Regions from separate parts of the Pantoea sp. E956-1 genome, predicted to be linked through region 1. Evidence: predicted binding sites of a transcription regulator. Region 1 holds the regulator's gene; each other region holds the start of a gene.
What was found. The regulator Fur, encoded in region 1, represses iron uptake genes when iron is present. The targets are predictions, from matches to a motif close to ATAATAATGAGAACNACTATCAA.
Positions count from the first base shown of each region.

Region 1 (7,994 bases):
GCGTCTCATGAATGACATCTTTTGCGTCTTTCCGATCTGGCCGCGTTTCCTGAGCTGCACGGCCTCAAAGCGATGAAGGCCGCACTTTACCAGCAGCTCTGAGGCGCGCGATGCGCCTCTTAATCTGCCCGACTAATCAGGCGTTTTTCAGCACTTCGCTGACAATCTCAACGGCTTCTTTCTCAATCTGTGCGCGGTGTTCAGCGCCCAGGAAGCTTTCACAGTAGATTTTGTAAGCGTCTTCGGTGCCTGAAGGACGGGCAGCAAACCAGCCATTCTCCGTCATCACTTTAAGACCGCCGATAGATGCACCATTGCCTGGCGCGGCAGTCAGACGAGCGGTGATAGGATCACCCGCCAGGGTATCAGCGCTGACCATCTCCGGTGACAGCTTCGACAGCGCGGCTTTCTGCGCTGAGGTGGCTGATGCCTGCAGACGGTTATAGCTTGGTGCGCCAAAGCGCGCTGCCAGTTCGTCATAGTGCTGCTGCGGGTTTTTACCGGTCACGGCAGTAATTTCAGCGGCCAGCAGACACATGATGATGCCATCTTTGTCCGTAGACCACGGCGTACCGTCGAAACGCAGGAATGAAGCGCCTGCGCTCTCTTCGCCACCGAAACCGAAGCTGCCGTCATACAGACCATCAACAAACCATTTGAAACCCACCGGCACTTCCACCAGCTTGCGACCAATATCGTTGACCACACGGTCAATCATGGCGCTGGAGACCAGAGTTTTACCCACGGCAACATCCTGGCCCCACTGTGGACGGTGCTGGAACAGATAGTTGATTGCCACCGCCAGATAATGGTTTGGATTCATCAGACCCGCCGGGGTAACAATGCCGTGACGGTCATAATCGGGATCGTTGCCGAACGCCAGATCAAACTTGTCACGGTAAGCCAGCAGGCCTGCCATTGCGCTTTCAGACGAGCAGTCCATGCGAACCACGCCATCTTTATCCAGATGCATAAAGCGGAAGGTCTGATCGACCGCGTCATTCACCAGCGTCAGATCCAGCTTGTAGTGTTCAGCAATACGCTGCCAGTAAGCAATACCGGAACCACCCAGTGGATCCACACCCAGCTTCAGGCCCGCTTTCTGAATCGCCGGGAAGTCGATAATCTCTGCCAGACCTTCAACATAAGGCTGGATCAGATCTTTCTCGACCACATGACCGCTGGCCATCGCCTGCTCCAGCGGCAGACGTTTCACCTCTTTCAGGCCATCTTTGATCAGCTGATTGGCGCGATCTTCCACCACTTTGGTGACGTTGGTATCAGCAGGTCCGCCGTTAGGTGGGTTGTACTTGATGCCGCCATCTTCCGGTGGGTTATGCGACGGCGTAATCACGATGCCGTCAGCCAGCGCGCCACCCGCTTTGTTGTGCTCAAGTATCGCATTCGAGATCGCAGGGGTCGGCGTATAGCCATTATCCTGCTGCACAATCACATCAACGCCGTTTGCCGCCAGCACTTCCAGAACAGACAGGATGGCGGGTTCTGACAGCGCATGGGTGTCTTTACCGACGTAGCAAGGCCCGGTGATACCATTCTTTTTACGCTCTTCGGCAATCGCCTGAGCGATCGCCAGAATGTGCATCTCGTTGAAGCTTTGACGCCCTGCACTGCCGCGATGGCCGGAAGTGCCAAATTTCACCGCATGTTCCGGGTTCGCCACATCGGGCTGCAGGACATAATATTGTGACGTTAATTGTGCAACGTTAATCAAATCGCTCTGCTGGGCGGGTTGCCCGGCACGTGGGTGATTGGCCATTGGCGCTGCTCCCTGACGCTTAAGTTTTAAATGGTGCCGCAAACTTTCTCGGTCAGTTCCGCAGGGAACTGCATCGAGAGCATGATGTGTTCGATCATGCTGCATTTACGACCAGTATTGGTGTTGGTGATCACCCAGTACGGCGTGCCGGGCACATGCTTCGGCTTAGTATGGGTGCCATTCTGCAACAGCGTATGCTCATCACCTGCAAAATAGACGCGGGTGCGGCCCTGCAGAGATGCAGTAGCTTCAGCAAAGGCTGCGGTATCAAGACGATAGAGCGTTGACAAGATAAGCATAAAGCGATTCACCGCCCGCTTCTGCTCCGCATATTCATCGGAAAGCAGCAGCTCACGCACCGCGCGGACACGATCCTGCGGGCGCGAACCCACAGACGCAGGCTGGGACTCTTTCGCTGCCTCTTTTGAGGCTGGCTGTGCAGGCGAAGCGGGTGCAGTCTGACCAGCCGTGAACTTCAGCATACGACGCAGAATGTCGGATGCGCTTTCACCAATGTGTTGCGTGTGGCTGGCAATATAACGGTAGAGCTCTTCGTCAACTTCGATCGTTTTCATCTTATTCCGTACGGTTCTTTCTCATGACAGAACCACCTGTTTCCTGAAAAGCTCTGAGTATAGTCAGGCAATTCAAAGGGTGTGTGGGTTCTAACATCAGGATTATAAAGTTAAAGTCAGGCGGGTTGTTAGCAATCTAACGGTTTACGGGCAAAAGTCAGAATATGTCCTAATGCCGCCGGAACCGGCGCGCCTGAAAAGGTGAAACCATGATAACCTAAGCTCAGGTCTCAAACTTAAGAACTTTGCTATGATTTTGAACGCCCGTCTGCAAACTGAACAATCCCCTGCTGATTCTCTGCCCATCCTGCTTATTCACGGTCTGTTTGGCAGTCTCGATAACCTCGGCGTGCTGGCTCGCGGGCTGAAAGATGCCGGTCCGTTGCTGCAGGTGGATGTCCGCAACCACGGACTCTCACCACGATCTGACGAGATGAACTACGCTGTAATGGCGCAGGATATGGTCGATACGCTGGATGCACATGGCATTGATCGCGTCGCGGTGATCGGCCACTCGATGGGCGGTAAAATCGCCATGACCATGAGCGCACTGGTGCCGGAACGCATTGAGCGCCTGGTGATGATCGATATCGCCCCGGTGGATTACCAGACGCGCCGCCATGACCAGATATTTGCCGGCATTCGTGCCGTCACCGATGCGGGCGTCTCATCCCGCAGCGAGGCGGCGAAGGTCATGCGAACGCTGATAGAGGAAGAAGGGGTGATCCAGTTCCTGCTGAAATCATTCCAGGAGGGGGAGTGGCGCTTCAACGTCCCGGTGCTGTGGGATAACTACACCACGATTTCTGGCTGGCAGCCGGTTCCCGCCTGGAATCACCCGGCGCTGTTTATACGCGGCGGCGACTCCAGCTACCTGGATAACAACTATCGCGATGCGTTGCTGCAGCAGTTCCCGGCCGCGCAGGCGCATGTGATCGGTGGCGCAGGACACTGGGTTCATGCAGAGAAACCCGATGCCGTTTTGCGCAGTGTCCGCCGCTTTTTTGCGCTTTAAAAGCAAATAGATGGCGGTAAAGGTTTAGGATTGGCGTCCGGCGTAAGCGTGAAGTATGATGGCGCGCTAAAATTTTGCCGCGGAACAGTTTTGCTGCGGCAATGGCCAATAATTTATAATCTGCGCGGTGAGTGTCTGGCGCCCGCCCCCATTCAGTTTTACTAAGCCATGGCAAAAGAACAGACTGACCGCACGACGCTCGATCTCTTTGCTGATGAGCGCCGCCCTGGTCGACCTAAAACCAGTCCGCTTTCGCGTGATGAACAGCTGCGCATTAACAAGCGCAATCAACTGAAACGTGACAAAGGACGCGGACTTCGTCGTGTCGAACTGAAAATGAACAGTGACGCCGTCGATGCACTCAATACGCTGGCAGAACAGCGCAATCTCAGCCGTAGCGAACTGATTGAACAGATGCTACTGGCACAGCTCAAACTGGATTAATGCGGGCGAATCGCACGCAGAGGCAAATGTCGGGGCTTTAACCGTTCACCGGTTTTCTCTCGTCTGCTATTATTCGCTGAAATGTGCTGCGGCACACATCTCATCATCAGGATTTAAGAGGTTATTTTACTCATGGCACTCGTAGGCATCTTCTTCGGCAGCGATACCGGCAATACCGAAAACATTGCAAAAATGATCCAGAAACAGCTGGGTACAGATGTTGCAGAAGTCCATGACATCGCAAAAAGCACAAAAGAAGATCTGGAAGCGTTTGATATCCTGCTGCTGGGTATTCCGACCTGGTACTACGGCGAAGCCCAGTGCGACTGGGATGACTTTTTCCCGACGCTGGAAGAGATCGATTTTAACGGCAAGCTGGTTGCGCTGTTTGGCTGTGGCGACCAGGAAGATTACGCAGAGTATTTCTGTGATGCCATGGGCACGATTCGCGACATTATCGAACCGCACGGAGCCGTGATTGTCGGACACTGGCCAACTGAAGGCTACCACTTCGAAGCTTCGAAAGGCCTGGCCGATGACACCCACTTCCTGGGCCTGGCCATTGACGAAGATCGCCAGCCTGAGCTGACCAGCCAGCGTGTTGACCAATGGGTTAAGCAGATTTTTGATGAACTGCAGCTGAAAGAGATCATCGAAGCCTGATCCTGCCCGACTCAATGTGAGCGCCAGCTCACATTGAGGCAATGAAAATGCCTATAGAAATAATAGCCACATTTTTTTAACTTTCTCCGTTTAATCTGTAGAATACCCGCATCGATCTTCCGCTTATTTTCTCAGGCGGCAAGACTAAGTGATGTGCTAACAGACCTCTGTCAGAATCTTCCCCGGCCCGGTGACGAATCCCCAATAGCCCATGATGATTCAGACACGCCCTCTGGTTTTCATTTCATCGCTTCAGTTCTATAATGAGACGCAAATGAGAATGAGCACAGATCGACATTCAAGGCGATAAGCCACAAAAGTGAATATTAGTAACAGGACAAAATCCGCATGACTGACAACAACACCGCATTAAAGAAGGCTGGCCTGAAAGTAACGCTGCCCAGACTGAAAATTCTGGAAGTGCTTCAGGAACCTGAGTGCCATCACGTCAGTGCGGAAGATTTGTATAAACGCCTGATCGACATTGGCGAAGAGATTGGCCTGGCGACCGTTTACCGTGTTCTGAACCAGTTTGATGATGCCGGTATTGTGACTCGTCACAACTTTGAAGGCGGCAAGTCTGTCTTCGAACTGACGCAGCAGCATCACCACGATCACCTGATCTGCCTGGATTGCGGCAAGGTTATCGAGTTCAGCGACGAATCGATTGAAACGCGTCAGCGTGAAATCGCGACCCGCCATGGTATCAAGCTGACCAACCACAGCCTCTATCTCTATGGACACTGTACGCTGGGCGATTGTCGTGAAGACGAAACGCTGCACGACCAGTAACGCTGGCGCGGCCTGAAACAAAAAAACCGGTGAATTCACCGGTTTTTTTTCGTCTGTTTTCTGCCCTCAACTCAGGCGACCAGCGTCTCCTGCAGATAGCGCCAGCGTGGAATGGAGCTGCTGCAATCCAGAATGGCCAGCGAAATGCGGCTCTGGTTATTGCCGTTCATCATCTGCATTTCACGATACTGTACGACGATCTCTTTTTCATGATGAGAGAGAATGACATGTTCGCAGGTGGCAATGCGCATCCCTTCCCGCTGCCCTTGCAACTGCTGGAAAAGCTCCTCGACCTCATTCAGATTGTACTCTTTGCCCTTTGGGGTCACCATGCGAAATTCAGGATGAAAGTAGGACATCAGCAGCTGGAAACTGTCGTCAGATCCGGCTGGCTGATTAAAAATACGTTCAATGAGCTGATGTAAAACGACGACACTGTGTTTGGCTTCCTGGGCGAGAACTGTCATTTTTTTTCCTTCTGTAACCCGCTTTGCAACCTCTGAGAGCCGATAGCCTACCTGAAAGCTGCCAATTCACATCCTGAAATTGATTAATTTTTTTAAACTCAGATTACTCCCACAAGGCGGTATTGAACCGGTTGTGGTTAGTGCAGAATAAACGTCGGCGATGGTAAAAATCGGGGCAATAAAAAAGGGCGATAAATCGCCCTTTTGTCATTTTATGAGGTCGGCCTCAAAAAATTTATTCGCCCGTTTTAGTCCAGGTATCACGAAGACCGACGGTGCGGTTAAACACCAGTTGTGTCGGTTTAGAGTAAACGCTGTCGGCGCAGAAATAACCTTCACGTTCAAACTGAAACGGTGTTGTCGGTTCCACATCGCGCAGGCTGGGTTCAACAAAGCCGTTTTTGATGGTCAGTGACTCAGGATTAATGACCGCCAGGAAGTCCTCTGCAGCAGCCGGGTTTGGCACACTGAACAGACGGTCATACAGGCGGAACTCAGCTGGCTGCGCGTGATCCGCAGAAACCCAGTGAATTACGCCTTTAACTTTGCGGCCATCGGCTGGATCTTTGCTCAGCGTATCAACATCGCTGGTGCAGTAGATGCAGGTAATATTGCCCGCTTCATCTTTGGCGACCCGCTCAGCACGAATCACATAGGCGTTACGCAGGCGGACTTCTTTGCCCAGCACCAGACGCTTATATTGTTTGTTCGCCTCTTCACGGAAATCCGCGCGATCGATCCAGATCTCGCGGCTGAACGGCACTTCACGCGTGCCCATCTCCGGTTTACCCGGATGATTTGGCATGGTGACGATTTCGCTATGGCCTGCTGGCAGGTTTTCGATCACCACTTTAAGCGGATCTAAAACCGCCATGGCGCGGGGCGCATTCTCGTTAAGATCATCACGGATACAGGACTCCAGTGAAGCCATCTCCACGATGTTATCCTGCTTAGTCACGCCAATACGACGGCAGAACTCACGGATAGAAGCGGCGGTGTAACCACGGCGACGCAGACCTGAAACGGTCAGCATGCGCGGATCGTCCCACCCTTCTACGTGCTTCTCTGTTACCAACTGAGTGAGTTTACGTTTCGACATCACCGCATACTCCAGATTCAGGCGCGAGAATTCATACTGACGCGGATGAACCGGAATAGTGATGTTGTCCAGCACCCAGTCGTAGAGACGACGGTTGTCCTGGAACTCCAGCGTACAGAGTGAATGCGTAATGCCTTCCAGCGCATCGGAGATGCAGTGGGTAAAGTCATACATCGGGTAGATGCACCACTTATTGCCGGTCTGGTGGTGTTCCGCGAACTTGATGCGGTAAAGCACCGGATCGCGCATCACGATGAAATTAGAGGCCATGTCGATTTTAGCGCGCAGACAGGCGGTGCCTTCGGCAAACTCACCGTTTCGCATCTTCTCAAACAGCGCCAGATTCTCTTCCACGCTGCGATCGCGATAAGGGCTGTTTTTACCCGGCTCTTTCAGAGTGCCGCGATATTCGCGAATCGCATCCGGACTCAGTTCATCAACGTAGGCCAGTCCTTTGGAAATCAGCTCGATGGCATAGTTGTAGAGCTGATCGAAATAGTTTGATGAGTAACAGACCTCACCGCTCCACTCAAAACCCAGCCACTGAACGTCACGCTTGATGGATTCAACGAATTCCATATCCTCTTTAACCGGATTGGTATCGTCGAAACGCAGGTTGCATTGCCCCTGATAATCCTGGGCGATGCCAAAATTCAGACAGATCGATTTCGCATGACCAATATGCAGATAGCCATTGGGCTCCGGCGGAAAACGGGTATGCACGCTGCTGTGCTTACCGCTCGCCAAATCTTCGTCAATGATCTGACGAATAAAGTTAGTTGGGCGGGCTTCAGCCTCACTCATCTCAAAAATCCTCAATACGAATAACGGGTGATTTGTACCACGAAGTAACGGAGTATGATCCACAAAGCGTCTGAGGGAAACAACCGTTTGTTAAGCCTTTAAAACAAAAAAGGCAGGAATCGCTTCCTGCCTGTGGGGTTCTGTTGCGGGGATTAGCCTTTCACTTCATACAGCGGGGTTTCCCCTGCGATTACCTGACCCTGTGCCAGTAAAGTCAGACCGGCGAAATCGTCGCTGTTGCTGACCACGACCGGACTCACCATTGAGCGGGCATTGGCGTTAAGGAATTCAAGGTCCATCTCCAGCACGGGCTGACCGGCGACCACGCTGGCTCCCTCTTCAACCAGACGTGTGAAGC
Region 1 is NZ_CEUYZP010000002.1:103,534-111,527, reverse strand. It holds gene pgm (phosphoglucomutase (alpha-D-glucose-1,6-bisphosphate-dependent)) at 137-1,777, opposite strand; gene seqA (replication initiation negative regulator SeqA) at 1,804-2,352, opposite strand; gene ybfF (esterase) at 2,603-3,367, shown strand; gene ybfE (LexA regulated protein) at 3,536-3,811, shown strand; gene fldA (flavodoxin FldA) at 3,944-4,474, shown strand; gene fur (ferric iron uptake transcriptional regulator) at 4,823-5,266, shown strand; gene AC0T7J_RS07980 (hypothetical protein) at 5,338-5,733, opposite strand; gene glnS (glutamine--tRNA ligase) at 5,969-7,636, opposite strand; gene nagE (N-acetylglucosamine-specific PTS transporter subunit IIBC) at 7,789-7,994, opposite strand, start outside.

Region 2 (7,994 bases), 470 kb from region 1:
GTCCTGTGGTCAATGCGTTACGCGCGGCCGCGTTTCGGACAAGGAGAAAAACCGATGACAAAAACTGAGGTAAACGCCGCTCCACGGCGTCAGCGTTATGCGCCCTTTCTGCTCACGTTGCTGCTGAGCGTACCCGCCTTCACTGCTCAGGCCGACGACAACAGTCGCATGCTGAATAATCAGCCGCAGCCGCCTGACGTGCGTTTAGGACCGCTGTTTAATGCCGTGCAACAGGCGAAGTTCTATCCCGATCAAAAGACCTTTGCGGATGCGGTGCCGAAATTCGATCCCGCTTCAATTCTTGCCGACTGGCAGATGCAGAAGAAACAGCGCAATTTCGATCTTAAGCGTTTTGTAGATGCCAACTTTACCCTGCCCGCGGCCGGTGACAAATATGTGCCGCCAGCCGGACAAAACCTGCGTGACCACATTGATGGCCTGTGGCCGGTGCTGACGCGCACCACCAGCAGCGCCGGTCAGTATGACTCGCTGCTGCCGTTACCCAAACCCTATGTGGTGCCAGGCGGGCGCTTCCGCGAAGTCTATTACTGGGACAGCTACTTCACCATGCTCGGGCTGGCCGAGAGCGGGCACTGGGATAAAGTGCAGGATATGGTGGATAACTTCGCCTCGCTGCTCGACCGTTATGGCCACATTCCCAACGGCAACCGCAGCTACTACCTGAGCCGCTCACAGCCACCATTCTTCAGCCTGATGGTCGATCTGCTGGCGACGCACGATGACGGCAAAGCCTACACCCGTTATCTGCCGCAGCTGCAGAAAGAGTATGACTACTGGATGGCAGAGAGCGATAACGTCGCGGCGGGCGCAGCCAGCAAGCGGGTGATTAAGCTGGCGGACGGCACCCTGCTCAACCGTTACTGGGATGCGCGCGACGTGCCTCGCACCGAATCCTGGATGGATGACATTGCCACCGCGCAAAAAGCGCCGCAGCGTAATAAAGCGGAACTCTATCGCGAGCTGCGTTCCGGTGCGGCGTCGGGCTGGGATTTCAGTTCGCGCTGGTTTACCGATGCGCATAACCTGTCAACAATTCGTACCACGCAGCTGGCCCCGGTTGACCTCAACAGCCTGCTATTCCATCTGGAGCAGACTCTGTCGAAAGGCTATCAGATGAACAAGCAGAGCGATCTGGCTAAGCAGTTTGCCGATCGCGCGGAGAAGCGCCAGGCGGCGATCAACCGCTATCTGTGGGACAGCAAACAGAACTGGTACGCCGATTATGACTGGCAGAAAAAGCAGGTCCATCCTCAGCTGACTGCCGCCACGCTGTTCCCGCTCTATCTGCAGGTCGCCAGCGATAAGCAGGCTGAAAGCACCGCCAGCGCGGTAGAAAAACAGCTGCTGAAACCTGGCGGTCTGGTGACCACCACCGTGAACAACGGTCAGCAATGGGATGCGCCCAATGGCTGGGCACCGCTGCAGTGGGTCGCCGTTGAAGGTCTGGAACACTACAACCAGCCGAAACTGGCGAAAGAGGTGGGATTACGCTTCCTGCAAAACGTCCAGAACACCTATGACCGTGAGCATAAGCTGGTGGAGAAATATGTCGTTGAGGGCAAAAATCTCGGCGGCGGTGGTGGCGGTGAATATCCGCTGCAGGATGGCTTCGGCTGGACTAACGGCGTCACGCTGAAACTGCTGGATAAGTACTGCCCGAAAGATAAAACCTGTAACAGCGCCCACGATATTCCGCAGGCGTCTGCCTCACAACCTTAATCCTCTCTGGATACCTCTGGCCTTGCCGGGGGTATCCCCACTTCATTTCCGCGAATTTTACTTGACCTTCTTTCATCAACAGGCAAAATTGCAGCCAATTTACAAAAGGTAATAATTCTCATTATGATAATGAGATTGCCTATCAAAGCTTTTATTCACCTGCCTGAACCTTTGCCAAGAAAGGAATTTTGATGAAACTGTCATTGTCGCTGAAAGGTTATGTTCGCCTCTGCACCCTGGCGCTGACCGCGCCTGCTCTGAGTTATGCTGCCGATATGGTGGTAACCGCGCAACCGCAGGAAGATTCGACCTCGCCGACCCAGGGTTATCTGGCGACGACCAGCCAGGGCGCAACCAAAAGCGATCGTCCTCTGATCACCACGCCGCAATCGATTTCCGTAGTTACCCGCCAGCAGATGCAGGATCAGGGCGCGCTGACCCTGAATCAGGCGCTGGGCTATAGTTCCGGCGTCTTCACCAATTTCGGCGGCGCCGCTACCCGTTACGACACCATTGCGCTGCGTGGCTTCCATGGCGGCGATGTCGATAACACCTTCCTCGACGGCATGCGGCTGATGAGCGACGGCGGCAGTTTCAACGGCCTGCAGGTGGATAACGCCTTCCTTGAGCGCATCGACGTGATCAAAGGCCCCTCTTCTGCGCTCTATGGTCAGACGGTGCCGGGCGGGCTGGTGAACATGGTCACCAAGCGTCCTCAGTTCAGCGAAGAGGGTCACATCCAGTTGCAGGCGGGCAGCAACGCCACCACCGGCACGATGTTTGACTACACCAATGCCATCAACGATCAGTGGGCGTTTCGCCTGACCGGCGTGACCCGCAACAGCGATACCCAGTACGATCACACCCGCGAAGAGAAATATGCGCTGATGCCGCAGCTGATGTGGCAGCCGGATGAAGATACGCATCTGATCCTGAAAGCCTATCTGCAGAAGGATCCGTCGGGCGGCTATCACGGTTCGGTACCGGGTGACGGCAGCCTCACCGAACACAATGGCTACAAGCTGAGCAACGGCTTTTATGAGGGCAACAGCGATCTCGATCAGTTCAAGCGTCGCGAGCAGATCTACAGCTTCGATTTCGCCCATCGCTTTAACGACGTCTGGTCATTCTCCTCGACCGGCAGCTACAGCCACTCGAATGTCGATCTCGATCAGGTCTATCAGATTGGCTGGGACAGCGTGAATCCCGATCTGCTGAACCGATATTACTCTGGCGAGCGCTCGTCGCTCTCGGCCTGGTCCACCGATAACCGCTTACAGGCTGAGTTCGGCACCGGAGAACTGGAGCATCGCGTCACCCTGGGTGCTGAGTATCATCGTTATAAAAATGAGATCAGTGAGGCTTCCGGTTCGGCCAACCAGCTTAATGCACGGACTGGTGAACAGGTTGGCGACATGCCTGATTACACCTGGGCCGATAAAACCCGTCGCTACTATCAGACCGGCCTCTATCTGCAGGATGAGATGAAGCTGGATCGCTGGCATCTGGATCTCTCCGGTCGTTATGACCGCATTGTCGCCAGTAACAGCGGCAGCGACCGCCGTCAGGATGATCACATCAGCGGCCGCGCAGCACTGCTCTATGCCTTCGACAACGGTATCTCGCCTTACGTCAGCTGGAGCCAGGCGATTACCCCGACCGCGCTCACCGATCCCAACAACAACCTGCTGAAGCCGACTACCGCCGAGCAGTATGAAGCCGGGGTGAAATATCAGCCGGTCGGCACCCGCGATCTCTATAGCGTGGCGGTCTATGACCTGACGCAGAAAGATGTGGCAAACCGCAATGTTAAGGATGGAACCTATACGCCATCGGGCAAAGTGCATTCACAGGGCATTGAGCTGGAAGCGCATAATCAGTTAACCCCGCGTCTGAGCACCGTGGCGAGCTATACGCTGAATCATCTGCGCTTTAAAGAGTCGGTGGATGGCAACGACGGACATACGCCATATGTCACACCTAACAGCATGGCTGCACTCTGGGGTCACTATCAGTTTGATTACGGTCTGAGCGCGGGTGCGGGCGTGCGTTACATCGGCAAACAGTGGGCGGACAATGAAAACACTACGCGTGTGCCGTCTGTGACGCTGTTTGATGCGTCAGTGCGGGCCGATCTCGGCGTCTGGAACAGCAGCCTGAAAGGTGCATGGGTGCAGGTCAACGCCAATAACCTGACCGACCGTACCTATGTGGCGGGCTGTTATGGCACCGGCTACTGCTACTGGGGCGCAGAGCGCAGCGTAATGGCGACAGTCGGTTACGACTTCTGATAGCAAAATAAGAGATAAAAAAAGGGGACGAATCGCTTCGTCCCCTTTTTCGTTTAAACCTTTACGGTCAACTGCGTACTTTGCGGTAGATAAACAGCACCACGATGGCACCGATAACAGCGACCACAAAACTTCCGAAGTTAAACCCATCGACGCGGCCGAAGCCAAACAGCGTACTGATCCAGCCACCCACTACTGCACCGATAATACCCAGAACGATAGTCAGAATGAAACCGCCACCATCTTTACCCGGCATAATCCACTTCGCCAGAATACCCGCGATTAAGCCAAAGACGACCCAGGAAATAATACCCATCTGTTGCTCCTTCCTTTTTTGATTAAATCGTGAACGCCTGATTAATCAAGCGGTTTACCGCGATAAGTATAACCAGCTTTTCAAAAAATGCCTGCCTGCTCACAGTTATTATTGATGAATAGCATGCTAAAGCTTTTTTTTGCCGCGCCGATAACCGAGACGAGGCAAAAAAACAGCATCAACAAAGTAACCCCCCTTGTGGAGCAGGACGTGAAAGAAGCCGACCAGGAACAATATCTAAAACGTGGCACGCTGGCGGTTCTTGGCGTTATGAAAGATCTGCTGCGATTGCAGACGCCATTACTGGTGCGCTTTCCGCGTGGGCAGTTTATCAGCCGGATGCTGGCTGCCGATGAAGATCGCCTGCTGTTTGACCTCGGCAGTAATAATCTGGATAACGATTATGCCCTGACCAGCGACGATCTCAGTATCACTGCGGAGACCTACGGCGCTAAGGTGGAGTTCAGCCTCGCCGCGCTGGAAATCGTGGAGTTTGAAGGGTTACCCGCTTTCAGCGCGCCGCTGCCAGACCTGCTGTGGCAGATCCAGCGACGTGAGTTTTTCCGGGTCTGCGCCCCGCTGGAGCCGCAGTTCTGGTGTCACACCGTGTGGCCCGATGGCAGGAAGACACGCCTGCGTCTGCAGGATCTGTCGCTGGGCGGCATCGGCGTGCTGGTCGATGAAGCGCTGCCGGACGGGTTGCAGGACGGTGACAGCTTCAACCCGTTCCGGATCGAGCTGGGCGAGTATGGCCATTTTGACGTGCCGGTAAAGCTGCTGAGCATTGGCGAGCGCAGCGTGGTAACTCGCAAAAATGAAACCCGCATCACACCGCGACTGAGCTTTCGTTTTGCCACGCTGAACCCGGCGCAGGAGCGGCAGCTTCAGCAGATTATTTTTGCCCTTGAACGCCTGGCTCGCGATAAATCGACCCGATTCCAGTAACCGCTTTACGGATGCGCCACACAGGTGGGCCGCATCCAGGCTATGCTTCTTGCTTGTTTTCTTTTAAACCGGAACCCAGCAAGGAGACCCTCCCCAATGGAAAACTGGCTCTCTTCACGTCGTTTTCACTCCCTCTTTTTTAATCAGGAACTCTGGCTAAACAGCGCCATCGTGGTGGTATCCACGCTGGTGATTTACTGGGTATTACGTACCCTGATTCGCTTTATCTCCAACCGGATTGCCCTTTACAGCGAACATCGTCATGTTCGCGCTACCGCGATTCTGGTGGAGATATTACGCAGTACCAGCCAGACCCTGCTGCTGATCTTTTCGCTGCTGATTGCTCTGAAGTTTATCGATCTGCCCGCGTCGTGGAGTGTAACCATCGCGCACGGCTGGTTCCTGGCGCTGATTGTGCAGCTCGCACTGTGGCTCGACTGCGGCATCCGGCTATGGCTGAAAAGCCTGCTGCGTGACCCGCTGCACGTGCGCAACCCGGTCACTACGGTGATCCTCGGGATTCTGCTGCGGGTAGTGGTCTGGATTATGATGTTCCTGGCCATTCTGTCGAACATGGGCATTAATATTACCGCACTGGTCGCCAGCCTGGGAGTCGGGGGCATCGCGATTGCGCTGGCGATTCAGACGGTACTGAGCGATGTGTTTGCGTCGCTGGCGATAGGCTTTGATAAACCGTTTGAGCATGGCGATTTTATTGTCTTCGGTGACATCGCCGGTTCCATCGAGCATATCGGCCTGAAAACCACCCGACTGCGCAGCCTGAGTGGCGAGCAGATTGTCTGCTCCAATACCATTCTGTTGCAGCAGACGATCCACAACTATAAGCGCATGCAGCAGCGCCGCATCGTCTTTAAGTTTGGTATCAGCTACGCCACGCCGTCAGAGCAGGTCCGGGAGATCAGCCCGCTGGTGAAAGAGATTATTCAGGGCGTTGAGACCACCCGTTTTGACCGCGCCCACTTCCTGGCCTTTGAGGATTCAAAACTGACCTTTGAAGTGGTCTATTTTGTGCTGGATGCGGATTACAACAAGTACATGGATATTCAGCAGGAGATTAACCTGCAGCTGATGGCCGCACTGGAAGAGCGGAATATCCGCTTCGCCTTCCCGATTCGTCAGGTTGAGTTCAGCGGCGGCAATCTGCCGCCGGTGGATCTGGTTGCGGTGCAGAATGACGATGACGAGGTGCGCAGAATGGCGCGCTAAATCAGTGCCCGCCTTCTTTTTCAGGCGTGGCGGGCATACAAGCCGGTGCGGGCGGAATCGTGACTGCACCGGCTGCTTCATCCCCTTGCATTCAGCCGTTCCGCCTTACCGCTTACTGATGCCGGTAGCAGCTCACGCCGAGATACTCACTGAATGCTTCCTGCAGCACACCAGCCGTGGCAGAGTGATTCATCGCCACATGATGCTCAAAGCCGTTACGGCAGATCCACGCCAGCAGTGTCTCCAGCTGCGGCACCTGGATCACCGCACGGCAACCTACCGTGTCCAGCGGATCGGTGACCGACATTCCCTCTCCCACATAGGCTTTGATTTCGCCGCTGAAGTCGTCGGTAGAGAGGCGGAAATAGGTCAGATCGCCCTGCTTCATCCGGCCATGCACTGCGCCACAGGTGTTCTCTTTGCCTACGGTGGTGCCGATGATATCCGCCGTGCCCATGGTCGGTGACTCCAGGCTGGCGCTGGCGAAATTACCGCAGTGAAACAGCACACATTTGTCCCGCTCGTCGCCAAAGTTGTTGTTCCAGTCTGCCAGCGAGGCGGGGTTCAGCGAACAGCTGGCGAGCGCGTACATCGACAGCGCCCCCATTACATCCACTTCGCAGGCGCTGGGCATCAGCTGGCCCGACATCACGCTCATGATTGAGCAGACGTTAATGCCCAGGTTCTCCTGCAACGATGTCCAGCACTGAATGGCGGTGGTATCGATATCGTTGTCGCTGATCCACTCGCTGATCACCACAAACAGTTTGGCCATGGTCACCAGTTTGTCACCCGGAATCCCCCGCGCATCGGCGTTGGCCTCCAGGATTTCACGCTTCTCTGCCACACGGATATCGTCATCGCGCAGCCGGTTGGTGCGGGTAAAGATCTCCGATAAATCCAGGGTCTCCACCGCGATACCCATCTTCTCCAGCAGCTTTTCGCTGTAGCGCACGGTGTTGAATCCAGCGGGCCGGGCACCAATCGCCCCGACGCGTACCCGCCGCATAGCATTCACCACCCGACAGAGCTGGCTGAACCGCTGCAGATCCTGCATAAACACCTCGCCGCTCAGGGCGCAGACGTGCTGGCGGGTCAGCGTAAACGGGATGCCATATTGCCGCAGGTTGTTGCAGAGCGAAATTTTGCCGCAGAAGCTGTCGCGGCGCGTCGCCAGTCCCATTTTATCCAGATTGTCCTCTTCGGCCTGCACCAGCACCGGCACGTTCAGCCCGGCGAGACGCAGCGCTTCCGCGATAGCTTTTTCATCACCAAAGTTAGGCAGCAGCACCACAATGCCGTGAATCGCTTCGCGATGCTGGCGAAACAGCGCGGCGCAGGTTTTGGCCTCCTGACGCGTCTCGACGCCGCCCAGATTGGTCTGGGTCTCATCCAGCATCACCGTATTAATATTCATCTTTTCAAACAGCGCGACCGCCTGCTGGCGCGCCTCGCCCACCAGATAGCTGGGAAAA
Region 2 is NZ_CEUYZP010000002.1:574,573-582,566, reverse strand. It holds gene treA (alpha,alpha-trehalase TreA) at 55-1,740, shown strand; gene AC0T7J_RS10250 (TonB-dependent siderophore receptor) at 1,932-4,031, shown strand; gene AC0T7J_RS10245 (GlsB/YeaQ/YmgE family stress response membrane protein) at 4,099-4,347, opposite strand; gene AC0T7J_RS10240 (flagellar brake protein) at 4,558-5,292, shown strand; gene AC0T7J_RS10235 (mechanosensitive ion channel family protein) at 5,389-6,519, shown strand; gene AC0T7J_RS10230 (L-fucose/L-arabinose isomerase family protein) at 6,632-7,994, opposite strand, start outside.
Region 2: AC0T7J_RS10250 (TonB-dependent siderophore receptor) is a predicted target of Fur. The motif match lies at 1,864-1,886, and genes of this name have one in related genera.

Region 3 (7,994 bases), on a different contig from region 1:
AACAGCTGATCGTTGAGGCTATCGTGCGTGAGACCGGTGCCAGCAACGTACAGGTGATCGGCAAAACGCTGGTGCTGTATCGCCCCTCTAAAGAGAGCAAAATTTCTCTGCCACGCTAAGTGGGCAAAGAAAGTGACATGCTCTTACCTCAGATAAAAGGCCGCAATGCGGCCTTTTTCCTTTCTTTACATTGTGTTTTAACGCTTTTCAAAGCGTAGCAACATCTTAAAGGTATTCCACCTTCAGGATTTCATACTCAACGTCGCCGCCTGGGGTTTTCACGATAGCCACGTCATCGGCCTCTTTACCCACCAGGCCACGCGCCATCGGCGAATTGACCGAAATCAGATTTTGCTTAAAGTCCGCTTCGTCATCGCCCACAATGCGATACGTGGCTTCTTCGTCGGTTTCGACGTTCAGCACGGTAACCGTTGCACCGAAAATCACGCGTCCGGTTTTCGGCATCTGAGTGACGTCGATAACCTGCGCATTGGAGAGTTTGGCTTCAATCTCCTGAATACGGCCTTCACAAAAACCCTGCTCTTCACGTGCAGCGTGATATTCCGCGTTCTCTTTTAAATCGCCATGTTCGCGTGCGTCAGCGATAGAGGCGATAATGCGCGGGCGCTTCACGGTTTTCAGCTCGTTCAGCTCTTCGCGCAATCTTTCAGCGCCTCTTAACGTCATCGGAATCTGATTCATTTAAGCTCCTCGCCATCTTTCCTGTTTAACGATGTCATCCTGACCGGTGACTGCAGAAAAAAGCGTTCTGCGGCGCATTAGCCCGTTTTGCAAATAAAAGAATCCTGACCCGGAGATGCTTCCAGGCCAGAAAAGAGTTTTGCAATTTGATACGTATTTTACCCCAGAGTTCCCTGCGGGTCATCGTTTACTTTGCACCGCCCAGCGACGTAGTATTGACGCCCTCACCTGCCAGTTACCGCGAGATTATGCGATTTTCACGACTTGTTACCGGATTAAGCTGCGCATTTATGCTGCAGGCACACGCAGCGCCAGTTGATGAATACATGCAGTACCTGCCAGACGGCGCCAATCTGGCGCTGATGGTGCAGAAAGTAGGCGCATCAACCCCGATTATTGATTATCACGGAAAACAGATGGCCCTGCCCGCCAGTACCATGAAAGTGGTAACGGCGCTGGCAGCATTGCTGGAGCTGGGTGGCGACTTCCGTTTTCAGACCACCTTTGAGACTCGCGGCGCCATTATCGATGGCACCCTGAACGGCGATTTAGTCGCACGTTTCGGCGGTGATCCCACCTTAAGCCGGCAGGATCTGCGCAACATGGTGGCGGCGATAAAGAAGCAGGGCATTAACCATATCAAAGGCAATCTGGTTATCGACACCTCCGTTTTTGCCAGTCACGATATGGCGCCGGGCTGGCCGTGGAATGATATGACTCAGTGCTTCAGCGCCCCGCCGGGTGCGGCAATCGTTGATAAAAACTGCTTCTCGGTGTCGCTCTACAGTGCTAACACGCCAGGTGAGAATGCCTTTGTGCGCATCGCCTCCTATTATCCGGCGCATATGTACAGCCAGGTGCGTACCATTGGCCGCAACAGCGGCGAAGGGCAATATTGTGAGCTGGATGTGGTGCCGGGCGAGCTGAACCGTTACACCCTGACGGGCTGTATGCGCCAGCGCGCGGAACCGCTGCCGCTGGCATTTGCGGTGCAGGATGGCGCGGCCTGGGCTGGCGAAATCCTCAAGGCAGAACTGCGGTCGTCTGAGATTGACTACAGCGGGCATCTGGTGCGGCAGACGCAGGTCACCGAACCGGGTACGGTGCTGGCATCGACCCAGTCCGCGCCGCTGCATACGCTGCTGCACACCATGCTGAAGAAGTCAGACAACATGATTGCCGACACGGTGTTTCGCACCATTGGTCATCACTACTTCAATGTGCCCGGCACGTTCCGCGCCGGACAGGATGCCGTTCGCCGCATCCTTAAAGCCAAAGCCAATGTCGACATGGGTAACAGCATTCAGGTGGATGGTTCCGGTCTCTCCCGTCATGACCTGATTTCGCCGCAAACCATGATGCAGGTTTTGCAGTTTATTGCGAAAAATGACAATACGCTGGATTACATCTCCATGCTGCCGCTGGCGGGCTATGATGGCACGCTGCAGTATCGTGGCGGGCTGCATGAGGCGGGGCTGGATGGCAAAGTCTCGGCGAAAACCGGTTCACTGCAGGGCGTCTATAATCTGGCGGGCTTTATTACCACGTCCAGTGGCGCGCGGGTGGCATTCGTTCAGTTCCTTTCCGGTTATGCGGTTCCGCCGGAAGATCAGCGTACCCGCCGTATTCCGCTGGTGCGATTTGAGAGCCGTCTCTACCGCGATATCAATCAGAACAACTGATTATTCAGTCATAAAAAAAGCGCAGCGGTCAGGTCAGCCGCTGCGCTTTTTATTGCCCTTCCATCAGAAGCGGGTGTTCACGCTCATATAATAAGTGCGGCCCGACTCGTTAAAGGTATTGGCCCCTGCGCCATAGAGCCACGCTCCGGTGGTGGCATTGCCGGTGGTCTGCGCGTTACCCTGACGGAAATGACGCTTGTCGAACAGGTTGTCGATACCCACGGTGACGCTGGCATATTTATTAACGTCATAGGTTCCGCTCATGCCTACAACCGAATAGGGGCTCACCTGATCGGTGGCGCTACCGGTGACGGCGTTTCCTTTGTAGTCATATTTCTTCGGTACCTGTTTACCGTACCAGGTCAGGGTCGTTTGCAGGGAGAGGTCCTGCATTGCCTGCCAGCTCAGCGTCGAATTGAGCGTATATTCCGGAATAATCGACAGACGATCGCCGGTCTCTTTATTCTTACTCTGCAGCATGTAAGTGAAGTTATTGTTCCACGTCACGCTGTCGGAGAACGGGACATTGACCGTGCCTTCCAGCCCCTCGACGACCGCTTTTGGCACATTTTCCCATTTGTAGATGTCGGTTTTGCCGTTAGATGCGGTGCCGGTTGGCGCCGTGCCAGCCTCGATCTTGTTACGGTAGTCGTTGCGGAACCAGGTGAGACCCGCCTGGTAGCCATCGCGCTTCCATTCGACTCCAATCTCTTTATTGATGCTGTTTTCCGCTTTCAAATCGTCATTACCCATCAGATAACAGGCACCGGCACTGGCGGCGCAGCCCTGACCATTGCTGTAGAGCAGATAGTTCGGGTTGGTCTGATAGAGGCTCGGGGCTTTGTAGGCGCGCGCAATGCCCATTTTCAGGGTGAACTCATCGCCTAGTCCCTGTGACAGGTTGAGCGACGGGCTCCAGTTATCGCCGACAATCGAATGGTGATCGAAGCGCAGGCCCGGCGTCAGCATGGTGCTGTCGGTCAGCTCAATATTGTCTTCGGCAAACAGCGAGAAGATCTCCGCCTGCGAATAGGGTGTGCGGCCGGTCGTAGCGATACCGGGAATCGACCCGTAGCTGGCGGCCTGAGTCGTCGATGAAGGATCCTTCATCCGCTGCTGATTCCATTCCGTCCCGAAAGTCGCGGTCTGGTTCACCAGCCATTCAAACGGCACGCTGACCTCACTGTGCAACAACACATCATCCAGCTGGATGGTATTGAAGTTGCTGTTGGCGAAGATGCCTTCGGTGCCGCCTGCCAGCCCCTCATTCAGTCGCGCGTTGCGGGTATTCTCATATTGCGCGTAGGTATTGGTGCTGATGCCATTATCCCAGGCACCGGTCCACTTAACAGAAAAGTTCTGCCGATAGAGCCGGTTGGTCTCGTCACCATATTTGCTTTTCACCAGGGCGTTGGTATTGGTGTTCTGCGTATCCCCGGCATAGAGGTTGCCCTGACGACTGTAACCGGCCCCCACTTCCAGCGTCTGCATTGGCGCAAATGCCCAACGCAGCAGGCCATGAATATCTTTGTTGATCGAGCCTTCCCGGCCCGCCGGGTACGATCCGGCGTAACTGCCGGTGCGGTCTGCGGCGTGCCCTTCATTAATGTCGTAAGCATCCGCCTGCGTTTTTGCCAGTCCGCCATAGAGCCGGAAACTGACATCATCGCCCAGTGGCCCTTCAAGGCTGAAGTTGGTGCGACGGGTCGCGCCCTCTTCCTTGTGTTCCGGCACGTTGTAATAGGCGCTCCATGAGCCGTGCCACTGATTATCCATCTCTTTTTTAGTGATGATGTTCACCACGCCGCCCGCTGCACCGTTACCGTAACGGGCTGCTGCCGGACCGCGGATCACCTCAATGCGATCAATGACCTCTGGCGGCACCCAGTTGGTGTCGCCGCGCGTATCACGCTCGCCACGCCAGCCAAGCCGAACCGCGTTGCGGCTGGTTACCGGCAATCCATCAATCAGAATCAGGGTATTTTCCGGCCCCATGCCGCGAATATCGATCTGGCGATTGTTTCCGCGCTGGCCGCTGGTGGAGTTACCGGTCAGATTGACGCCAGGCATGGTGCGGATAATTTCGGCGACATCGCGTGCGGGTGGATGTTTTTTAATTTCGTCGGCGGTGATGGTCGACACGCCAGGTGCCTGCAGCGTCTGCTCGGCGGCGGTCACCATCATGGTCTCGTCGTGGAGGGTATCGGAGGTGCTGCTGTCGATAGCCGGTTCGCGGGTGGCTTCGGCAGCCACGGCACCGGCAGAAATGAGAGAGGCGGTGAAACCCAGTTCAATCATAATGGCTAACGAAAGCCGGGATAACTTTTTCATTTTTTATGTTCCTGGAGTGCCAGCGAGGATGCCACTGCCGGCGTGCCGGTAAAAAAGTAATAACCTTGCCTGTAACGTTTTCCCGTTGTCGCCGGGCCAGCGTCAGAACCGCTTTGCACCTGTCTGAAAGCCGGTGCGGCAGAGAGGATGCGCGCGCTCCCTCTCGGGCGGAAACACCCTATTGCAAATGCAAATAATTATCAATACTATTATTCATAACATGCATGACCCTAATCAAGGGTGATCGAAAGATGGCGCGTATGACGTGGTTAAATGAAGAAACCGGCAGTGAACGCTGGTGGCAACAGCAGCAGCAACGGGGCATTCCTCTGGTTGAAGCTGGCGAAAAGGGAACCTGTCAGGTCACCTTTTTCTGGCGCGATCCGCAGGGTGACACGCAGCATTCCGATACCCGGCGCGTCTGGATCAATATTACCGGCGTAACCGATCATCATCATTCAGCGGCCCCCTCCTCATTAACGCCTGTTCCCGATACCGATGTCTGGTGGTGGCAAACCGCCCTGCCCGCTGACTGGCGCGGCAGCTACTGCCTGATTCCTGATAGTCAGGAAGAGACTTTTACCGGGCAGGCCGATATGCAGGCAGTGCGCCAGTGGTGGAGTCAGAAATTCCCGCAGGCGCAAAGCGACCCGCTGAATCCTCTGCGTAGCTGGGCGGGTGGACGGGGAATGAGGGTCTCGCCGCTGCACCTGCCACACGCGCCGGATCAGCAGGTGTGGCGTGCGGTTGATGAGGGCCGTGTCGCCGATATTCCGCTGCAACACTGTTTGTGGCGCAGCGAACGGCTGGGAAACCAGCGTCAGATCTGGATCTCTGTCACCGGCGAGGCCAGTGCAGGCGATCGTCCGCTGGCACTGCTGCTGGATGGTCAGTTCTGGGCACAGAGCATGCCGGTTGCCGGCCCGCTTCAGCAACTGACAGAGGCGGGCGAACTGCCCCCTGCGGTCTATGTCATGATCGACATCATCGACCGCGAACACCGCACGCGTGAGCTGACCTGTAACCCTGACTTCTGGCTGGCCATTCAGCACGAACTGCTGCCGCAGATTCAGCGCTGGGCGCCGTTTCGTGCCGACAGCACGCTGGTAGCGGGACAGAGTTTTGGCGGCCTTTCTGCCGCTTACGCCACTCTGACCTGGCCGGAAACCTTTGCTGGAGCGATCAGCCTCTCCGGTTCATTCTGGTGGCCCGCGCGCGGCGACCCCAATGGCTGGCTGCCACAGCAGTTACAACAGGGTTTGCTGCAGGCCCCCCCTCGCCGCTTCTACCTGGAAGCGGGACGACGCGAACGGTTGATTCTGGCAGCAAATCAGCAGTTCCAGCGCGATCTGACCGAAGCCGGACATCAGGTCAGTTATCACCCGGTTGAAGGCGGTCACGATGCGCTGTGCTGGCGCGGCGGACTGCTGGCAGGCCTTAAAGCCATGTGGCAACAGCCATAACCCGCTTATATCCCGCCTCCTGCGCGTCATTGAAAGATGTCGGCTGGGCAGGACAGCGGCGTTAGCGCCCCCGGCGGCGGACAGGAGATCGACATGCAACAACTTAACCCTTTTGACGATCCGCAACAGGATTGTCAGGTGCTGAAGAACGAGCAGCAGCAGTACAGCTTATGGCCCGCCTTTTGTGCGGTTCCGGCAGGATGGCAGCCGGTGTTTGGCCCCGGACCACAGGCTGACTGTCTGAGCTGGCTGAATGAAAACTGGCACGATATCCGTCCGGTTATGACGCAGGACAGAGGCGAAAATGTCTGAGATCACCCTTAACCCGCAGACAGAACAAAAAACGCTGCCACTGGTGGCCGCTCAGCCCGGAATCTGGATCGCTGACCAGCTATCGCCCTATTCCAATGCTTACGCCGTGGCGCATTTTGTCGAACTGCGCGGTGCGCTGAACAGCGCGCTGCTGTCACGGGCCATAATTGCTGGCATGCAGGAAGCGGACACACTGAATATGGCCTTTGGCGAGCTGGAGGGTGAACCGCTACAGTGGCCTGAACCCCAGGCTTTCCGTGAGCCTGAGGTGATCGATCTGCGTGACGCCGCCGATCCGGAGGCCGCAGCACGAGCGCTGATGCAGCAGGATATGACTGGCGATCTGCGGGTACTGAGCGGCGCGCCGCTCTACCATCACAGCCTGTTTCGGCTGGGTGAGGATCACTGGTACTGGTATCAGCGATACCATCATCTGGTGGTCGATGGTTTTAGTTTCACCGCCCTGACCCGCCGTATCGCCAATCTCTACAGCGCCTGGCAGCGCGGCGACACCCCGGAGCCGAGCCCGTTTGTGCCGTTCAGCGACGTCGTTGATGAATATCAGCGCTATCAGCAATCTTCGGGCTGGCAGCGCGATCGTCAGTTCTGGCTGGAGAAAGGCGCACAGTTACCTGCGCCCGCCTCGTTGTCCGCTCTGCCGCTCGCCGGTCAGAGCGCCAGTACCGACCTGCTGCGCCATGCGTTTGCCGTGGATCGCGACACGTTTCAGGCTTTGCTGACGCACACCGGGCAGCACAACCTCAGTGCCGCGGATACCGCCTTTGCGCTGGTGGCGTTATGGCTGGCGCGCCTCACTGGTCAGCATGCGTTCGCCGCCGGTTTCATCTTTATGCGCCGTATCGGCTCGGCCGCGCTCTGCGCCACCGGGCCGGTGATTAACGTGCTGCCAATGGCGGTGCATTACGATCCGGCACAGCCGCTGACGGCACTGGCCGGGCGTCTGGCGGGCGAAGTCAAAAAAATGCGTCGTCATCAGCGTTACAACGCTGAACAGGTGCAGCGCGATCTGGGTCGCTCCGGCGACAGCGATCCGCTCTATGGGCCGGTGATCAACCTGAAGATGTTTGACTACCAGCTCGATTTCGCGGGTATTGAAGGCGTCACCCACCAGCTGGCGTCAGGACCCGTACGCGATCTGGAGATTGCTATCTACCTCAGCGAACAGGGCGACCTGACGCTGGAGTTACTGGCCAATGCACAGCGTTACAGCGACACAACGCTGAAGCAACACGCCAGCCGCTTTGGCCTGCTGCTTCAGCAGCTTGCCGTCCGGCCAGCCAGTGCCTGTGGCGAACTGGATATGCTGATGCCGGAAGAGCATCAGCAGCTCGCGGCGATCAACCAGACCGCCGTGATGCTGCCCGCAGAAACCCTGAGTAGCCTGCTGCTCCGTCAGGCACAGCGTTCGCCGCGCGCTCCGGCACTGGCAGATGCGGGGCATCAGCTTAACTATCAACAGATGCAGCAGCAGGTCGCCGCGCTG
Region 3 is NZ_CEUYZP010000005.1:85,995-93,988, reverse strand. It holds gene yhbY (ribosome assembly RNA-binding protein YhbY) at 1-119, shown strand, start outside; gene greA (transcription elongation factor GreA) at 226-702, opposite strand; gene dacB (serine-type D-Ala-D-Ala carboxypeptidase) at 951-2,384, shown strand; gene AC0T7J_RS14560 (TonB-dependent siderophore receptor) at 2,448-4,715, opposite strand; gene fes (enterochelin esterase) at 4,967-6,178, shown strand; gene AC0T7J_RS14550 (MbtH family protein) at 6,272-6,490, shown strand; gene AC0T7J_RS14545 (amino acid adenylation domain-containing protein) at 6,483-7,994, shown strand, end outside.
Region 3: fes (enterochelin esterase) is a predicted target of Fur. The motif match lies at 4,903-4,925, and genes of this name have one in related genera.

Region 4 (7,994 bases), on a different contig from region 1:
TAAAATTCCGCCACGTTGCCAAGCTGCACCAGCGCCGTATCGCCTGACTTCAGGCCGCGACGCTGCAATGCCGTGGCCAGGTTGTCACTCAGCGCCGCCAGCTGGCGATAGGTAAATTGTCGTTCGCCATCAATCACCGCCACGCTCTCGCTGTCGCGATGACGTTCCAGGATGTCGGTCATCGGCAGATCGAGCCAGTAGCCTTTTTCACGGTAACGTGCGGCCAGATCGTCCGGCCAGCGGCTGTAGGAAATCGTCATACAGGTTCCTTTATTGCAGTCCAAAAGCGCGAAGCATGGTGTCGAGTTTGACGCCGGTTTCACGCCATTCTGATTCAGGTTGTGAGTCCGCTACGATGCCTGCGCCCGCAAACAGCCGCACCCGCGGGCCATTCACCGTACCGCAGCGAATGGTGACGACCCATTCGCCATTGCCCTGATCGTCACACCAGCCGACGATGCCGCCAAACAGCTGACGTTCAAATGGCTCCAGTCGCTGAATCAGCGCCTGAGCACGCTGATGCGGGAAGCCGCTGAGCGCCGGTGTCGGATGCAGCAGACAGGCCAGTGACAGCGCATTTTCGCCATCGTCCAGCACGTCACCCTGAATCTGCGTAGCGAGATGCCACAGTGTTGCGGTGGTCAGCAGTGAAGGCGTCTCGGGGACCGACAGCAGGCGGCTGCGCGGCTGCAGCGTCGCACGCATCGCATCCGTGACCAGCTTATGCTCATGACGATCTTTTGCTGAGTGCATCAGGCTGTCGCCAGAGGCCTGGTCATGCTGCGGATCGCGATGACGCGGCGCTGAGCCAGCCAGCGGACAGGAGCTGAACTGGCGGCCCTGCTTACGAATCATCAGCTCCGGGCTGGCGCCAACCAGCGCGCCGCCATCTGGCAGCGGCAGATGAAAGTGGTAGCTGTTAGGGTTCTGCGCCACGATGCGCTGCATCAGGGCGGCCGTATCAACCGGCTGTTCCGCCACGATATCCATCAGCCGCGACAACACCACTTTATCCAGATCGCCGCGCTGCGTGGCAGCCACTGCCTGCGCAACCATGTCGATGAAAATGTCATGTTCCGGCACCGCCGTGCGGCGACGCACCTGCGGCAGTTCAGCCTCAGCCAGAGAGGCACTGGCGTTGAGATCGTCACGGTTGAAGGTCTGATACGACTCAGGGATAAACAGCGCAGCGGACTGATCCACGTCGAAGGGGATTGCGCCCACCAGAATGGGATGGGCAATGCCCTGTTTTCTGGCTGAAGCAAAATGGTGCTGTAGTTGCTGCTGAAACTCCCCTGTCAGCTGCTCACCCTGCCTCACCGGCGCGGTAAGGGTAGTAAAACAGCCCTGTGTGGTCAGGCTTTGCCAGGGAGAGGTAAACAGAAAGCCACGGCAGAGTGCCGGGAAATCCTGCAACAAGGGATGTTCAAACGCCAGCGATTCCACCATAATTTCCACCTATAAATGATAAGATAACTAATAATGATTATCATTTGTATTGTGGGCCAGTAACCTACGTTGATTAGCCGAAAGTGTCAATAATTACGCGGCGGTTCAGCTGGCATTGCCGGTTAAATCAGCACAAATGGTCTCTCTCTTTTTCCAGGTAAACGTGGACGAAAATCTATGAGCAAACATGGTGTCACATCGGCGATAGCGCTGTTTTTACTGAGCATTAGTCTGTTCAGCGTTACTGCTGCTGCCCAGACCGGCTGGCCGCGTACCGTCGCCGGGACAAAAGGCAATATCACGCTGACCCAGGCACCCATGCGTATCGTTTCGACCAGCGTTACTCTGACAGGCTCGCTGCTGGCGATTGATGCGCCGGTCGTCGCCAGTGGCGCAACCGCACCCGGCAGTCGGCTGGCTGATAAGCAGGGATTCTTCCGTCAGTGGGGCGAAGTGGCCAAACAGCGCGGCGTCAAACGTCTCTACATCGGTGAGCCCAGTGCCGAAGCGATTGCTGCTGAAGCGCCAGACCTGATTGTGGTCAGTGCCACCGGGAATGATTCGGCGATCAAACTGGTCGATCAGCTCACGGCGATTGCGCCGGTGCTGGTGGTGAATTACGACGATAAAAGCTGGCAGCAACTGGTGACGTTGCTGGGCGAGGCGACCGGACATGAAGCGGAAGCTGCCGCCCGGAAAGCTGAGTTTGATGCGCGAGAACAGACCCTGAAAGCGAAACTGACCCTGCCGCCGCAGCCGGTTTCAGCGATGGTGTGGAACGGGGATGGCCGGGCAGTCAATCTGTGGACGGATGCGTCGGCGCAGGGGAAATTACTGCAGCAACTGGGCTTCACCCTGGCGACGCCGCCGGCCACTCTTCAGTCGGGTCACAGCATGGGACAGCGTAAAGATATCCTGCAACTGTCAGGGGAAAATCTGGCGGCAGGCCTTAATGGTCAATCATATCTGCTGTTTGCCGCTGAAGAGCCCACCGCCGCACAGGTGATGAGCAACCCTTTCCTGTCGCAGACCCCAGCGGTGCGCGCAAAAGCGGTCTATGCGCTGGGGCTGGATAGCTTCCGGCTCGACTACTACAGCGCCAGCAATTTGCTGACGCGGCTGGAGACGCTGTTCGTTAAATCATGATCCCGTTTCCGCCGGGGCAGGCGGTTGATAGCGACGCAGACGTGCCATCAGCAGCCACATGATGATGCCCAGCACGGTGGCTGCCAGACCAGACAGGCTGGCTGCCTGCTGCGGCAACATTAGTGAACCCATCGCGCCAATCATCGCTGCACCAATCGCATCGCCGGTGACATTCTGCGCTGTCCAGAGGCTGTTGATCCTGCCGAGCAGCGCATCAGGCGTCAGCGTCTGGATCATCGCGTACTGCACCAGGCTGTTGATGGCACTGAAATAGCCAAAGGCCGCAAGGCAGACCAGACTCGCGCTGAACCACGGCATGAGACTGAACAGAGCCAGTGCGACGAAAGCAGCAATGGCACTTGCCAGAATCAGGCGGCCCGGTTGCGATGACTGTGCCAGCCGTCCGCTGGTGAGCGCACCTGTGGCAGCACCCAGCGGAACGGCGGCATACATCAGCCCTAACTCTGTCACGCCGACCTGCCAGTGTGGCGCCAGCGCCGGATAGAGCACGCGCACCGCACTGGCTAACGTCACCAGCGCGCCGACCAGCGCCGCCATGCCAACAATCGGGCTGGCAAACAGGAATTGCACGCCGCTGGCCAGTGCTTTCAGCGGATGTTCACGCGGCTGCGGCGGTGGCGCAAGCCGCGGCAATCGCAGCAGGGTTAACACCGTCAGCAACGTGCCGAACGCCGCCAGTCCGTAGTTCCACGCCACACCGCCCTGCGCGATGACCAGTCCGGCAATGGCCGGGGAGAGAATCGCGCCAAAGCGCACCGTCAGCATGGTAATCGCACCTGCTTTCATCAGATTTTCACGCCCGACCAGCGCCGGAGTTGCCGCCAGCAGCGCGGTGACGCCTATCGCGCCGAAAAAACCATCCCACAGTCCCAGCACAAAGACGGCGATCACCGACGGCGAAGGGAGCAGGGCATTGATGCATAAGGCGACAAAGCCCAGGCCACAGGTGGATCGGGCAAACAGGATCAGACGTCGGCGCTCATAGCGATCCGCCAGCACGCCGCCAGTCAGCAGGCCGATAAACATGCCGGCACCGGCCAGCGTCACCGCCAGACCCACCAGCAGCGGCGACTGCGTCAGTTGCTGAATCTGAACCGGTACCGCCACCGCCAGCATGCCGAGGGCGACAATGGAGATAAAGCGGGCGATAAAAATGGCGCGAAAGGCGGGGTGGGTTCTCAGCAGGCTGAGATCGATAAAGTGGGAGGGTTTGTTCATAACGTCGCTTTTTTGCACCCATTTTCCTCATCATTGAGTCCGGGAGTCATGGTAACATACAAAAAATCACTAATAACGATAACAAGTATCATTATCATAATGACTCGTGCTGCGATCTCAATGAATCGGTGAAGGTTTAAACGTTATGCGTCAACTTCGTGCAATAGCAGGTTCAGGGATGCTGCTGTTGTTGCTTCTCGCGCTCAGCCTGATGCTGGGCGCCAAATCTATCCCCTTTCATGATGTCACGCAGGCCTTATTCAGCGACTGTAACCGCGTCGATTGTGTCATCGTGCGCGATGCCCGACTGCCGCGCACCCTGGCGGGTCTGCTGGCCGGGATCAGTTTAGGTCTGGCGGGCGCGCTGATGCAGAGCCTGACGCGCAATCCGCTGGCCGATCCCGGCATTCTCGGTATCAACGCCGGTGCGGGCTTTGCGGTGGTGCTGGGCATCGCCCTGTCTGGCGCAGATTCCCCCGCTGACTGGCTTGGCTTTGCCTTTACGGGCGCACTGCTGGCCTCCCTGCTGGTGGCGCTGACCGGCGCGCTGGGCGGTGGCCGCGTTAACCCGGTACGTCTGACGCTGGCAGGCGTGGCGCTGGGCGCGGTGCTGGAGGGGTTAACCTCTGGTTTATCGCTGCTCAATCCTGACATCTACGATCATCTGCGTTTCTGGCACAGCGGCTCGCTGGATATCCGCAATTTTGCCATTCTGCGCACCACCTTTCCGGCGGTAGTCGCCGGTAGCCTGCTGGCGCTGCTGCTGGCGCGTTCGCTCAACAGCCTGAGTATGGGCGGTGATATGGCGACCGCGCTGGGTACCCGGGTGATGCGTACCCAGCTGGTGGGATTACTGGCTATTGCGCTGCTGAGTGGGGCGGCGACAGCCGCTGTCGGCCCCATCGCTTTTGTCGGCTTAATGACGCCACATCTGGCCCGCTGGCTGCTGGGTAACGATCATCGCTGGATGCTGCCCGGAACCCTTCTTATCACCCCCTGTTTGCTGCTGGCCGCCGATATTCTGGGACGGCTGCTGGTACCGGGCGAACTGCGCGTGTCGATTGTCACGGCCATACTGGGCGCGCCGATGCTGATTGTGCTGGCGCGCCGCAAGTCGGGAAGAGGGCAGCTATGAAACGGGTGATAATTAATGCGCTGATGCTGCTGGTGGCCTGCGGGGTGCTGGCCTTTCTGAGCATTACGCGTGGCACCTTACCGATCTCCGCCAGCCAGTTGTGGGCCCTTATCAACGGCGAGGCGGCGCGTAACATACAGCTGATTGTACTGGAGTGGCGACTGCCGCGCGTCATGATGGCGCTGCTGATTGGTGCGGCACTGGGCGTCAGCGGGGCAATTTTTCAGTCGCTGCTGCGCAACCCGCTGGGCAGCCCCGATATTCTGGGTTTCAATACCGGCGCTTACAGCGGCGTGCTGGTGGCGCTGGTGCTGTTCCAGCAAAACATGGAGGGCATGACGCTGGCGGCACTGCTTGGCGGACTGCTCACCGCGGGCGTGGTCTGGCTGTTCAGCTGGCGCAACGGCGTGGAGACCTTTCGTCTGATCATTGTAGGCATCAGCGTGCGAGCGCTGCTGATGGCGCTGAACAGCTGGCTGATTATCAGCGCCTCACTGGAAGCGGCACTGAGCGCCGGGCTCTGGAGCGCCGGTTCACTCAACGGCATTACCTGGGCGAAAACGACACCGGTGATTACGGTGCTGCTGCTGGCGTTGCTGGCCACAAGCATGCTGGCCCGGCGCATGCGTCTGCTGGAGATGGGTGACGACACTGCCTGCGCGCTGGGTGTACCGGTTGAACGCAGCCGTGTTTTGCTGATGCTGACGGGCGTGATCCTCACCGCCGCCTCTACCGCGCTGGTCGGTCCCATCTCCTTTATTGCGCTGCTGGCACCGCAGATTGCTCGTCGGTTGTGTGGCGGTATCAAAGGCGCGCTGCCGCTGGCTGCCTTGTGCGGCGCGCTGCTGTTAACCGCCGCGGATTACGCCGCGCAGCACTTTTTCCTGCCTTATCAGCTGCCGGTTGGCGTCATCACGGTTAGCCTGGGCGGACTCTATCTGATTGCTTTACTGGTACGGGAGGCGCGACGCCAATGACAGTGAAAACACGTTTGCAGGGCGACGCGCTGACGCTGGGGTATGACAAAAAAATCGTGGCGGAGAATCTCACCGTCGCGATCCCCGACGGTGAACTGACCGTTATTATTGGCCCCAACGCCTGCGGAAAGTCGACGCTGCTGCGTACCTTAAGCCGCCTGGTCTCGCCCCTGAAAGGCCAGGTGCTGCTGGATGGTAATGCGATTGCTCACTACGCTACCAAAGAGGTGGCGCGTCGGCTGGGGCTGCTACCGCAAAGCTCGAATGCGCCAGCGGGCATCAGCGTCAGCGAACTGGTCGCGCGCGGGCGTTATCCGCACCAGTCGTTGTTTGGTCGCTGGCGACAGGACGATGAGACGGCTGTTCAGCAGGCAATGCAGGCTACCGGCGTGGCAGACTTAGCGCAGCAGCAGGTTGATACGCTCTCTGGCGGCCAGCGGCAGCGGGTGTGGATTGCGATGGTGCTGGCTCAGCAGACGCCTCTGTTGCTGCTGGATGAACCGACCACCTGGCTCGACATCGCCCATCAGATTGAATTGCTGGAATTAATGCAGGATCTCAATCAGCAGCATGGCCGTACGCTGGTGGTGGTGCTGCACGATCTCAATCAGGCGTGCCGCTATGCCAGCCACCTGATTGCGATGCGAGACGGGAAAATCATTGCCGAAGGGAAACCGGCGGAGATCGTCACGCCGGAACTGATAGAAGCGATCTACGGCCTGCGCTGCATCATCATTAACGATCCGGTGGCCGGTACGCCGATGATTGTGCCGCTGGGAAGAGGCTGACCTGCGCTTTCTCCACCCGAAGAAAGCGCAAAGTCAGAACGGTTCAGGGATCCAGCGACGCCAGGCACTGCTGCAGTCGTGGCCCAATCAGTTCGAACATGCGTGGTGAGATGATCTCGACGTGCGCACAGTCCAGCGGCCAGATGGTCAGCTCGCCGACATAGGGCGCCCAGGCGCGGCGCGCATCCTGACCGGGCTGCTGCGTCTGTTCCGCCAGGAACAGGGTTGCGTGTCCGGTGAAGCGGGCACTGCGCGCGGTTGCCAGCAGGCGCACCGAACTGGCATAGTTGGCTTCAATGGTGGTAAACAGTGCCTCCATTCCTTCACCGGCCTGCTGCCGCTGCGCTGCGATAAACTGCTCGCGCTCACGATTAACCTCTTCCAGCACCGCCGGATCCAGCACATTTTCGCCGCGCCGTTCATCCCAGTTCTGTGTCTCCGGCGGCCAGGTATCCAGCAGTCCGAGGAAGGCAACGGTTTCACCTTCGGCCTCCAGCCGCGCGGCGATACCCTGCGCCAGCGTGCCGCCCAGCGAGTAGCCCAGGAAATAGTATGGCCCCTGTGGCTGCTGCTGACGCACCGTCGCCAGATGCGCCTCACACACCGCGTCAAGGTGCTGTGCCTGGTTCAGCGGGCTGGTGATGTCGGGTGACTGAATGCCGAGTAGCGACCAGCGTGTATCCAGATAGCGCTGCAACACGCTGAACTGCCAGGCAAAACCGGAGGCGGGATGGAAGCAGAACAGCGTCGGGCCAGTGCCGCGTCGCAAGGGTAATACCGCTTCAAACCCGGCACGAGCCACATCCGCTGGCTCGCTGCTGAGCAGTGCCGCCAGCTTTTCTACCGTGGATGCCACCATAATCTGGCCCACTGATACAGGCTGATTCAGCGTCCGGCGCAGCTGTGCTGCCAGCCGCATAGCCAGCAGGGAGTGGCCGCCCAGCGAGAAGAAATCATCCTGGGCGCTCACCGGTTCGCACTCCAGCAGCCTGGCAAACGCTTGTGCCAGTGTCGTTTCGAGTCCGGGATGCGGCGCGCGACCAGCCAGCACGGCCTGCGTTTGCGGCAGCGGCAGCGCTTTGCGATCCAGTTTACCGTTGCTGCTGAGCGGTAACGCCGCCAGCTTAACCATCGCCACCGGCACCATATGCGCCGGTAACTGTGAGGCCAGAGTCTGACGCATTGCGTCGGTATCGATCGGGCCATCAGCCACCACATAGCCGACCAGCTGGCGGGCATCGCCCTGCTGATCGCTGCTGC
Region 4 is NZ_CEUYZP010000005.1:76,800-84,793, forward strand. It holds gene AC0T7J_RS14510 ((2,3-dihydroxybenzoyl)adenylate synthase) at 1-260, opposite strand, end outside; gene AC0T7J_RS14515 (isochorismate synthase) at 271-1,449, opposite strand; gene fepB (Fe2+-enterobactin ABC transporter substrate-binding protein) at 1,627-2,595, shown strand; gene entS (enterobactin transporter EntS) at 2,590-3,834, opposite strand; gene fepD (Fe(3+)-siderophore ABC transporter permease) at 3,980-4,969, shown strand; gene fepG (iron-enterobactin ABC transporter permease) at 4,966-5,946, shown strand; gene AC0T7J_RS14540 (ATP-binding cassette domain-containing protein) at 5,943-6,734, shown strand; gene AC0T7J_RS14545 (amino acid adenylation domain-containing protein) at 6,778-7,994, opposite strand, start outside.
Region 4: entS (enterobactin transporter EntS) is a predicted target of Fur. The motif match lies at 3,904-3,926, and genes of this name have one in related genera.